DNA from 2 places in the Streptomyces sp. WI03-4A genome. Region 1 is predicted to be linked to the other one. Evidence: riboswitches for the same ligand, from Rfam matches in the RefSeq annotation. Region 1 holds a riboswitch; the other holds the start of a gene.
What was found. Region 1 has a riboswitch for cyclic di-AMP ahead of PV343_RS05910 (M23 family metallopeptidase). Riboswitches for the same ligand answer to the same signal wherever they lie in the genome.

Region 2: linked by a shared signal. The riboswitch ahead of PV343_RS02205 (C40 family peptidase) and the one ahead of PV343_RS05910 (M23 family metallopeptidase) in region 1 are both predicted to bind cyclic di-AMP.

Annotation. Positions count from the first base shown of each region.
Region 1 covers NZ_JARAUO010000003.1:232,528-237,898, reverse strand. The annotation lists gene PV343_RS05920 (M16 family metallopeptidase) at 281-1,675, shown strand; gene PV343_RS05915 (M16 family metallopeptidase) at 1,672-3,060, shown strand; cyclic di-AMP (ydaO/yuaA leader) riboswitch at 3,302-3,464, shown strand; gene PV343_RS05910 (M23 family metallopeptidase) at 3,478-4,233, shown strand; gene PV343_RS05905 (GntR family transcriptional regulator) at 4,449-5,144, shown strand; gene PV343_RS05900 (HPr family phosphocarrier protein) at 5,328-5,371, opposite strand, start outside.
Region 2 covers NZ_JARAUO010000001.1:468,978-474,348, reverse strand. The annotation lists gene PV343_RS02225 (8-amino-7-oxononanoate synthase) at 1-622, shown strand, start outside; gene PV343_RS02220 (DUF397 domain-containing protein) at 743-967, opposite strand; gene PV343_RS02215 (helix-turn-helix domain-containing protein) at 977-1,837, opposite strand; gene PV343_RS02210 (ATP-binding protein) at 2,050-2,508, shown strand; gene PV343_RS02205 (C40 family peptidase) at 2,666-3,139, opposite strand; cyclic di-AMP (ydaO/yuaA leader) riboswitch at 3,142-3,272, opposite strand; gene PV343_RS02200 (hypothetical protein) at 3,706-4,014, opposite strand; gene PV343_RS02195 (ATP-dependent Clp protease proteolytic subunit) at 4,022-4,657, opposite strand; gene PV343_RS02190 (GNAT family N-acetyltransferase) at 4,798-5,331, shown strand.

The sequences.
Region 1 (5,371 bases):
GTTGCTGGAGCGTCTGACGGATCTGACGCCGACCATTGTGGACCGACGCACTGACAAGCCGTGCCACGACCCGGTGCACGCGCACCGGCCCGGCTCCGCCGGGCGTCCCGGTCCGGTGCCGGCGGGTCCCCGGGCGACGGTCCGACGCAGGCTACGCGATCCGCTGTGGGCGTACGTCCCACGGGAACTTCACCGAGGCCCCGCACGCTTTGCATACAGTGGCAGGAACGGCAGGAAGACCGCGGTTTCGACGACCGCCTCCGCTCGCGAAGGGACGTACATGCCCATGGGTCACACGACCACGGCCGAGGCAGGCTCCGGGGGCCTGACAGCGACCGAGCACCGGCTGGCCAACGGTCTGCGCGTGGTGCTCTCCGAGGACCACCTGACCCCGGTGGCGGCGGTCTGCCTCTGGTACGACGTCGGCTCCCGCCACGAAGTCAAGGGGCGTACCGGTCTGGCTCACCTCTTCGAGCACCTGATGTTCCAGGGGTCGGCGCAGGTGCACGGCAACGGCCACTTCGAGCTGGTGCAGGGCGCGGGCGGCTCGCTGAACGGCACCACCAGTTTCGAGCGCACCAACTACTTCGAGACGATGCCCGCCCACCAGCTGGAGCTCGCCCTCTGGCTGGAGGCCGACCGCATGGGCTCCCTGCTCGCCGCCCTGGACGACGAGTCCATGGAGAACCAGCGGGACGTCGTCAAGAACGAGCGCCGCCAGCGCTACGACAACGTGCCCTACGGCACCGCATTCGAGAAGCTGACCGCCCTCGCCTACCCGGAGGGCCACCCGTACCACCACACGCCGATCGGCTCGATGGCGGACCTGGACGCGGCCACCCTGGAGGACGCGCGCCGGTTCTTCCGCACCTACTACGCGCCCAACAACGCGGTGCTCTCCGTGGTCGGCGACATCGACCCGCAGCAGACCCTGGCCTGGGTGGAGAAGTACTTCGGGTCCATCGCCTCCCACGACGGCAAGCCCGAGCCCCGCGACGGCTCCCTGCCGCAGGTCATCGGCGAGCAGCTGCGCGAGGTCGTCGTGGAGGAGGTCCCGGCGCGCGCCCTGATGGCCGCCTACCGGCTCCCGCACGACGGCACCCGCGACGCGGACGCGGCCGACGTGGCGCTGACGATCCTGGGCGGTGGTGAGTCCTCCCGCCTGTACAACCGGCTCGTGCGCCGCGACCGTACGGCCGTCGCGGCCGGCTTCGGCCTGCTGCGCCTGGCCGGCGCGCCCTCGCTCGGCTGGCTGGACGTGAAGACCTCCGGCGACGTCGAGGTGCCGGTCATCGAGACCGCGATCGACGAGGAGCTGGCCCGCTTCGCCGAGGAGGGCCCCACGCCCGAGGAGATGGAGCGCGCCCAGGCCCAGCTGGAGCGCGAGTGGCTTGACCGGCTGGGCACCGTGGCCGGCCGCGCCGACGAACTGTGCCGCTACGCGGTCCTGTTCGGTGACCCGCAGCTCGCCCTCACCGCCGTCAAGCGCGTCCTTGAGGTGACTCCGGAGGAGGTCCAGGAGGTCGCCAAGGCCCGCCTGCGGCCCGACAACCGCGCGGTGCTCGTCTACGAGCCGAAGTCGCCCGAGACCGTCGAGGACGCCGACGTCCCCGAGGACCCGGAATCGGAGGCCACCGTAGAGGCCGGCAACGACAACGAGGAGACGGCCAAGTGACCGAGCTCGCCACCATGGACTTCCACCCCCAGCCGCAGCCGGGCGAGGCCAGGCCGTGGGCGTTCCCGGCCCCCGAGCGCGCCACGCTGGACAACGGCCTGACGGTGCTGCGCTGCCACCGCCCCGGCCAGCAGGTCATCGCCGTCGAGGTCATGCTCGACGCGCCCCTGGACGCCGAGCCGAGCGGCCTGGACGGCGTCGCCACGATCATGGCGCGGGCCTTCACCGAGGGCACCGACCAGCACTCGGCCGAGGAGTACGCCGCCGAGCTGGAGCGGGCAGGCGCCACGCTGGACGCGCACGCCGACCACCCCGGCGTCCGCATCAGCCTGGAGGTCCCGGCCTCCCGCCTGGCCAAGGGCCTCGGCCTGCTCGCCGACGCGCTGCGCGCGCCCGCCTTCGCCGAGAGCGAGGTCGAGCGGTTGGTCCGCAACCGCCTGGACGAGATCCCGCACGAGCTGGCCAACCCCTCCCGGCGGGCCGCGAAGGAGCTTTCCCGGCAGCTGTTCCCGGCGGCCTCGCGCATGTCGCGCCCGCGCCAGGGCACGGAGGACACGGTCGAGAAGATCGACGCGGCGGCCGTGCGCGCCTTCTACGACCGGCACGTCCGCCCCGCCACGACGACCGTGGTGGTGGTCGGTGACCTCACCGGCACCGACCTGGACGAGCTGCTCGGCGACACCCTCGGCGCCTGGACCGGTACCCCCGGGCAGCCGCGGCCCGTGCCGCCGGTGACCGCGGACGACACCGGGCGCGTCGTCATCGTCGACCGGCCCGGCGCCGTCCAGACGCAGCTCCTGATCGGCCGGATCGGCCCCGACCGGCACGACCGCGTGTGGGCCGCCCAGGTGCTCGGCACGTACTGCCTCGGCGGCACCCTCACCTCCCGCCTGGACCGCGTCCTGCGCGAGGAGAAGGGCTACACGTACGGCGTGCGGTCCTTCGGGCAGGTTCTTCGGTCCACGCCGGAGGGCACCGGTGCCGCCATGCTCGCCATCAGCGGCTCCGTGGACACGCCGAACACCGGTCCCGCGCTGGACGACCTGTGGAAGGTGCTGCGCACGCTCGCGGCGGAGGGACTGACGGACGCCGAGCGCGACGTCGCCGTGCAGAACCTCGTCGGGGTGGCACCGCTCAAGTACGAGACGGCGGCGGCCGTCGCGAGCACGCTCGCGGACCAGGTCGAGCAGCACCTGCCGGACGACTTCCAGGCGACGCTCTATCAGCAGCTCGCCGCCACCGGCACCGTTGAGGCCACGGCCGCGGTCATCAACGCCTTCCCGGTGGACCGCCTGGTGACCGTGCTCGTCGGTGACGCGGCCGAGATCAAGGCGCCCGTCGAGGCGCTCGGCATCGGCGAAGTCACCGTCGTCACCGCCGAGTAGCGGCGAGCGGCGGCGAAGCCGCGCCACGCGCGCGTGGGGCCCTGACGACCGACGGGTCGTCAGGGCCCTTGCCGCACCGGCTCCTGCCGAACCGCGGACCAGATGTCCGGATTGGGGCGGAGGGGGCCCGTCTGACCTGTGGGATGCGCTACAAAAACCCCGATCCGTTTGGGAATCGAAAGTCGCCCGCCGTAGCGTCTTCGGGGCTGTCCGTCAGGCACTGCGCCGCGTCCGCGGCACCGGGCAGTCATCGCCGAGTCCCCCCACGGCGCGAGCCAGGGGAGCCGGGGACCCAACGCAGTCCCTGGGGTGAATCGGACGCCCGCGCGTGAGCGAGGGGGTCCGTAGGAGACCTTCCTGCTCCGAACCCGTCAGCTAACCCGGTAGGCGAGAAGGAAGGAAAGGACCAGCCACTTCATGGCGTTCATGTGCGCCACCGGGAAGCACCGCAGGCCCGGCAGGGTCAAGCGCACCACGGCTCAGGCGGCCGGCATCGCCGCCCTCACCACCACCGGTGTCATCGGTACCCTCGCGGCCGGCCCGGCGTCGGCGGCGGAGAGCCCCGTCGAGCAGACCGGTCTCACCCCGGTGATCACCGTGAGCGACGACGTCGCCGCGCAGATCGACGAGCAGGCCGCCGCGCAGAAGCAGGCGGCCGACCAGAAGGCGGCCGAGGAGGCCGCGGCCAAGGCGGCCGCCGAGCGGGCCGCCAAGGAGCGCGCGGCCAAGGCACGCGCCGCCCGCGAGGCCGAGCGCAAGCGCCTGAACGCGTTCGTCGTCCCGATCGCCGGTTCGTACGTCTCCACGGGCTACCAGGCCAGCAGCTCGCTGTGGTCCTCCGGCTCCCACACCGGCATCGACTTCCACGCGGCCAGCGGCACGTCCGTCCACGCGGTCGGCTCCGGCACGGTCGTCTCCACCGGCTGGGGCGGCGCGTACGGCAACCAGATCGTGATCCGGATGGCCGACGGCATGTACACCCAGTACGGCCACCTGTCGTCCATCGGTGTCAGCGCGGGCCAGAAGGTCGTCCCGGGCCAGCAGATCGGCCTGTCCGGCGCCACCGGCAACGTCACCGGGCCGCACCTGCACTTCGAGGCCCGCACGACCCCCGACTACGGCTCGGACGTCGACCCGGTCGCCTACCTGCGCAAGCACGGCGTGAACGTCTGACGCCTCCCGCGCGCGGCGCCCCGTCGCACGGCATTCCGAAAGCCCCGGCTCACCCGCCGGGGCTTTCGCCGTTTTCCCGCCGCCCACCGCATCCGCTGTCCAAAAAATATCCATGGATTCCGGCCTGCCGTCGGAAATTCCGGCTCATTGCAATAGAGTCACGGAAAGGCGCGTCCCTCGTCGGCGTGTCACGGGGATCGAGGCGGAGGTCGGTCATGCGTATTCCGGCGCACTCGGTGTGCACGGCGATCCGGGACGACATCGTGGCCGGTGTCCACGAACGCGGCAGCCGCCTCACCGAAGAAGTCCTCGCCCGTCGCTACGGCGTCTCGCGCGTCCCCGTCCGCGAGGCCCTGCGCACCCTGGAGGCGGAGGGGTTCGTGGTGACCCGCAGGCATGCCGGTGCCTGCGTGGCCGAGCCGACCGAGCAGGAGGCCGCCGACCTGCTGGAGATGCGCCTGCTGCTGGAGCCGCTCGGCGCGGCCCGGGCCGCCCAGCGGCGCACCGAGGCCCATCTGAAGGTGCTGCGTGGCCTGGTCCGGCTCGGCCAGGAGCGGGCCAGGCGGGGAACCAGCGAGGACCTGCGCTCGCTCGGCGGCTGGTTCCACGAGACGCTGGCGCAGGCCGCGGGCAGCCACGCGCTGACCGCGACGCTGACCCAGCTCCGGCACAAGATCGCCTGGATGTACGTGGTCGAGGCGTCGCCCCACCCGGAGGAGACCTGGGCCGAGCACGGCGCCATCGTGGACGCCGTCGCCCGCGGTGACGGCGAGCGCGCGCGGGCGGTCACGGCCCTGCACACCGAGCGCGCGACGCCCGCCCACCGGCTGCGGCTCGCCCCGGGCGCCCCCCGCGCGGAGCGTGTGAGGAACTCGCAACATGCCGTAAACACACCGAGCCTGCGGTATTAACACGGGCGCCGTATACAAAGAAGGGGATATTCCGTGAGCGGTATCGGCGTCGCCCTTTCGATGGCACGCCGTGAATTCACCGCCGCTCTCCATACCGCTGCACTCTTCATGTCGCGCGGCAATTCGACAAACGCGAAAGCCGCGTCGCCCGCACGGGACGACGCGGCTTTCGCCGGATACGGCTCAGACGGTCTCGGGAAGTTCCTCGAGGCCCTCGGCGACCAGCT
Region 2 (5,371 bases), on a different contig from region 1:
CGACGGGGACGCGGCTCCGCTGGCCGCGCTGGCCGAGGTGTGCCGGGAGCACGGCGCCGGTCTCGTGGTGGACGACGCCCACGGCCTGGGTGTGCTGGGAGACGGCGGCCAGGGCGCCCCGTACGCGGCCGGCCTGGCGGGCGCGCCGGACGTGGTGGTCACGGTCACGCTGTCGAAATCGCTGGGCAGCCAGGGCGGTGCGGTGCTCGGTCCGGCCCGGGTGATCGATCATCTGGTCAACGCGGCCCGGACGTTCATCTTCGACACGGGCCTCGCCCCGGCCGCCGCGGGGGCGGCGCTGGCGGCGCTCCGGCTGCTGCGGCGCGAACCGGCGCGGGCCGCGCGGGCCCGCGCGGTCGCCGCGGAACTGCACGCACGGCTGACCGCCGCGGGACACGAGGCGGTACGTCCGGACGCCGCGGTGGTCTCCGTGCGGGCTCCGTCCCCGGAGCAGGCGGTGCGCTGGGCGGCCGACTGCCGCACTGCGGGCCTGGCCGTGGGCTGCTTCCGTCCTCCTTCCGTGCCCGACGGCATCTCACGGCTGAGGCTGACCGCCCGCGCGGACCTGTCCGGGGCCGAGATCGAACGCGCTGTACGTGTGATCGGCGAAACACGACCATGAGTCGGCGTGACACGGCCGGGCATCGCGCGAGTGTGATCGGAATTGACCGATAGGTATCGGTCAGGACCGGTCACGATCGGCGGAGATCGGTAAGGGTCAGTCGGCTGACAGTGGGCGGGCTCAGTGGAGCGTGGCCGTGAAGCCGACCCAGCTCCCCGCTGAGAAGAGCAGCGCGGGCCCGGACGGGTTCTTGGAGTCGCGCACGGCGAGCAGTCCGGCCCAGGGACCGGAGCGCGGCCGGGCCGTCTCCACGCAGTTGTTCGCTCCCGTGCTGTAGCTGCTGCGCAGCCAGCGCACGTCGTGCAGGTCGGTACTGGCAGGGACGTTCCGAGGCAGTGCAGTCATGGTGCCTCCTTACGCGCCGTCACCTATCCCGGCGATGTAATCCAACGAGTCCTGGGGGGAAAGGGCGTGGATCCGAAGGGTGTCGAAGGCCTCCGCGTAGGCCTTGAGGTCTTCTTTCCGTTCCAGGTAGAGGCTACTCGTCAACTGGTCGAGAACAACCACATCCAGATCAGAAGTGCTCGGAAATGAGAAGATAACGAAAGGCCCGGTGAGACCGACATGCGCCCCCGCGCCGAACGGCAGCACCTGGAGCCGTACTTGGGGCAGCCGAGCGGCCTCGAGCAGCCGTTCCAGCTGCCGCGCCATCACCTCGGGCCCGCCGATCTCACGTCTGAGCACCGCCTCGTCCAGTACGGCGCTCAGCTCCAGCGGCGGATCGGCCCGCAGCACGTCCTGCCTGGCCAGCCGCACCTCGACCAGTGCGTCGAGCCGCTCGTCGTCCACGCCGCCGACGGCCGCGCGGGTCACGGCACGCGCGTATTCGGGCGTCTGCAGCAGGCCGGGAACCACCGTCGTCTCCAGGGTGCGCATCCCGCTCGCCTGTGACTCCAGACTGATGAAATCGCGGTAGGTGGGCGGCAGGATCCCCCGGTAGGCGTGCCACCACCGGCTGCGGCCACCGGCCTCCTCGGCCCCCGCCAGCATCAGCAGCAGCTCACGCCGCTGTCCTTCCCGCACCCCGTACGCGTCGAGCAGTAACCGCACATCGGCCGGTTTCACCCCGCTGGCGCCGGTCTCGATACGGCTCACCTTCGACTGGTGCCAGCCCACGAGACGGGCCGCCTCGCCACTGGTGAGCCCCGCCCCGGTGCGCAGCGTGCGCAGTTCGGCGCCCAGTTTGCGGCGCCGCACCGCGGGACCGTTCTGCATGGGCAACTCCTTACTCCTTCCGGGCCGCCCATATACGGTCTCGCGTCGCAGAGTTCACCGCTTTGAGCGACAGATATATGCATATCTTGGTGGATCGCTCCCCCGACCGGCCCGGTGATGGCAGTCTGGCGAAACAGCACCAGTCCGGGACCGTACTCGAACCATCCGCTCCTCGTCGGACTGCGGTCCCGTGGGAAAGGGACGACCTCGCCATGGCAGACCATCTGGAAGCATCCGTCACTCTGCCGAGCGATCCCGCCTCGGTCTCCGCGGCGCGTTCCTACGTGGTGGAAACGCTTGCGGAGTGGGGCCTGCCGTCGGACACCGACGTGGCCGACACCGTGCGGCTCATCGTCTCCGAACTCGCCACCAACGCCGTACAGCACACCTTCGGCCAGTCACCCACCTTCACGGTCGACATCGCGCTGGACCGTGACGAACACCTGCGCATCGGAGTCACGGACAGCCATCCACGCTTCCCGAAGAGACTGCCCGCGGCCGTCCAGCAGGACAACGGGCGCGGCATGGTCATCATCCGCTGGCTCACCGCGGAGTGCGGCGGCAAACTGCGCATCCGCCCCACGCGCGAGGGCGGCAAGACGGTGTCCATCGAACTGCCCTGGAGCATCCCGGCCGAACCGGTCACCACGGCGGGCCAGCAGGAGCCGTAGCCCTGGGAGCCCGCCGAGAGGCCGTCCAGGGACCTCCGTGACGCCTGAACGTCCGAGCGCCGCCCTGGGCCGCCCGCAGGCCGCGGGAGGCGCCGGGACGGCGCTGACGGTGCTCGGAGCGGCCCCGTCGCGGAGCCGCTCCTGCCCTGAGCCAGGGTCAGCTGACCCGGCCGTACCAGACGCTCCTGGTCCAGATCTTCTCCAGCCGTACCACCGACCCGGTCCTCGGCGCGTGCCAGATCTTGTTCTTACCGGCGTAGATGCCCACGTGGTAGACGCTGGACCCCGAGTGGAAGAACACCAGGTCGCCGGCCTTGCGGCTCCTGGCCGAGATGTGGTGCGTCTTGTTGTACTGCTGGGCGGCCGTACGGGGCAGCTTCTTGCCGGCCTTCTTGAACGAGTAGAGCGTCAGCCCCGAGCAGTCGAACCGCCGCGGTCCGGTGGCACCCCAGGCGTACGGGGCGCCCTTCTTGGACGCGGCGATCTGCAGCGCCTTCGTCGCCAGCGTCGCGGCGGAGGCGTCGGTGGCGAGGCCCGGCACCGCGATCGAGCCGCCCACGGCGGCAAGCGTGAGGGCCGAGGCCGTACCGGCCCGGGCCATGAGCGACGGGACACGATTGAGCGCAGTCATGCGCAACCCTTCGTCAGCCGCCTGTGAAGGATGACCTGTCGGATTCGGGCTGGCGAAGTTGCCCGGCCGCGTTGTCGCGGCTTCACCCCAAGGGTTGCTCGGCACGACCGTCCGTCTGCGACGAACGTCCGTCCCGGCGACCCGTCTTGCTCGGGTCCTCCACTCCTGCCGATCCACTCCTGTCGACCGGTCATCCGGGCGGCGGCAGGACTCGGCGTCCGCCCGGACCGCCCCGCCGCGGTGGCGGGGGCTTGTCGTCAGACACGGATCTTCACTCACAGGAGTCGGAAAATCCCAACGCAAACGGCAATTTGTGGCGTTACTCACCACTCACCCGTTCGGGTGGACAGGGCTGTGTTCGAACGACCGTCAGAACCCGCACGTAGCCTCGGACCTGGGGCGGAGCACCCGAGAGGGGGTCCGGAACCCCCCTGTCGCGCAAGTCGGAAGGCCCGAAAAAAGCTCCGGAGATACGCCGGCCGGGGGTACGTCGTTCGGGCCGTTTCAAGCCGCGCACGCGCGGCCCGTCGACAACGGGGCCCGTACGGGCCGGAGATGCGTCCGGATCAGCCGACGCAGTCGGGCGGGAGCGTGACGCGCGCAGTGCGGCGCTCGCCGTCGAGCACCCGCAAAGCGCGTGCCAGCGTGTCCCCGTGCAGCTCCGTCTCGCCCCGTTGGTGCATCAGGGTCAGCGCGTCGCGCAGTTCGACCGCCTTGCGCACCAGGGCCTGTGCCGCGCGCAGCCCGCGGTAGGTGTCCCCGTCCTGGGCCGGGTTGATCCGGCCCAGCAGGTCCACGGCCTCGAGGTAACAGTCGATCAGCTCGCCCTCGGCCCTGGTCAGCGCGGGCAGCGGCGGAAGTTCCGGTGGCAGCATCGGCGGCTCACCCCGCGTGCCCGGTGCCGGGCGTGTCCCTGCGTCCCGGGACCACACCGTCCACCAGGCCGTACGCCCGTGCGCCCGGCGCGTCGAGCACCAGGACCCGCTCCAGGTCCTGGTGCACCCGCCCGGCGGTGCGACCGGTGTGCCGGACCAGCATCTCCTCCATCAGTTCGCGTGCCCGGACCAGTTCCCGGGCCTGGATCAGCAGGTCGCCGGTCTGCCCCTCGACCGGTTCGCGCAGTGCGGGCTGCTCCAGGACGACCCGTGCGCCGGGCAGGGCGAACCGCTTGCCGGGTGTCCCGGCCGCGAGCAGCACGGCGGCGACCGACGCGGCCTGGCCCAGGCAGTAGGTCCGCACGTCGCAGGTGACGTACCGCAGCGTGTCGTAGACCGCCGTCATCGCGCCGAACGAGCCGCCCGGGCAGTTGAGGTAGAGCGTGATGTCCTGTTCCGGGGCCGCGTGTTCGAGCTGCATGAACTGGGCGATGACGTCGCTCGCCGCCGTGTCGTCGAGCGGCGTCCCCAGGAAGACGACCCTGCTCTCGAACAGCTTGCCGTAGGGGTCCAGCGTGCGCGGGCCCGTGCTCGTGCGCTCGGTGAACTCCGGCAGCACATGGCGGGCGGACGGTCGGGTCATGGACATACCCCTCCTCGTGACGGGGCCTCGGACGGCCTCGCATCTGTAAAAAATGTACAGGACGTACGTCATCCTGTGGCCCGGCGCCGCTCGAATTGCCGTCAGGGCATGCTGGTTTGACCACCTGTTAGCGTGCGCGGATGGAAGATCTGGGAAGCGTGGCCTGGCCGCCGGAGCCGATCAGGACCGAGAGGCTCGTACTCCGTGGCCCCGAGGCCCGGGACCGCGCGGCGTTCGTCGAGCTGCTCGCCTCGCCCGAGGTGCACACCTACCTCGGCGGCCCCCGACCGCGTGACGAACTCGAGCGCGGGACGCCGGAGATACCGGAACGGTGGCCCGGGAGCTTCGTCGTCGACCTGGGCGGGTCGATGATCGGGCATGTCCTGCTGAGGAGAGCGACCGGCCACCGCCGCCCGGCCGCCGCCGGGAAGGTCGATCTCGGCTACCTGTTCCTGCCGGAGGCGTGGGGACGCGGTTACGCCGCCGAGGCCTGCGCGGCGGCGCTCGACTGGCTCGCCGGCGTCCTCCCCGGGGAGCCGGTGGTCCTCACCACCCAGACCGCCAACACCGCGTCGATGCGCCTGGCGGCGAAACTGGGATTCACCGAACTGGAACGCTTCGAGGCCTGGGACGCCGAACAGTGGCTCGGGATGCGGTCCTCGCTCCAGGGGTAGCTCTGACCTGCGCTTTCCCTTCTTCGTCGGGCTCTCACGG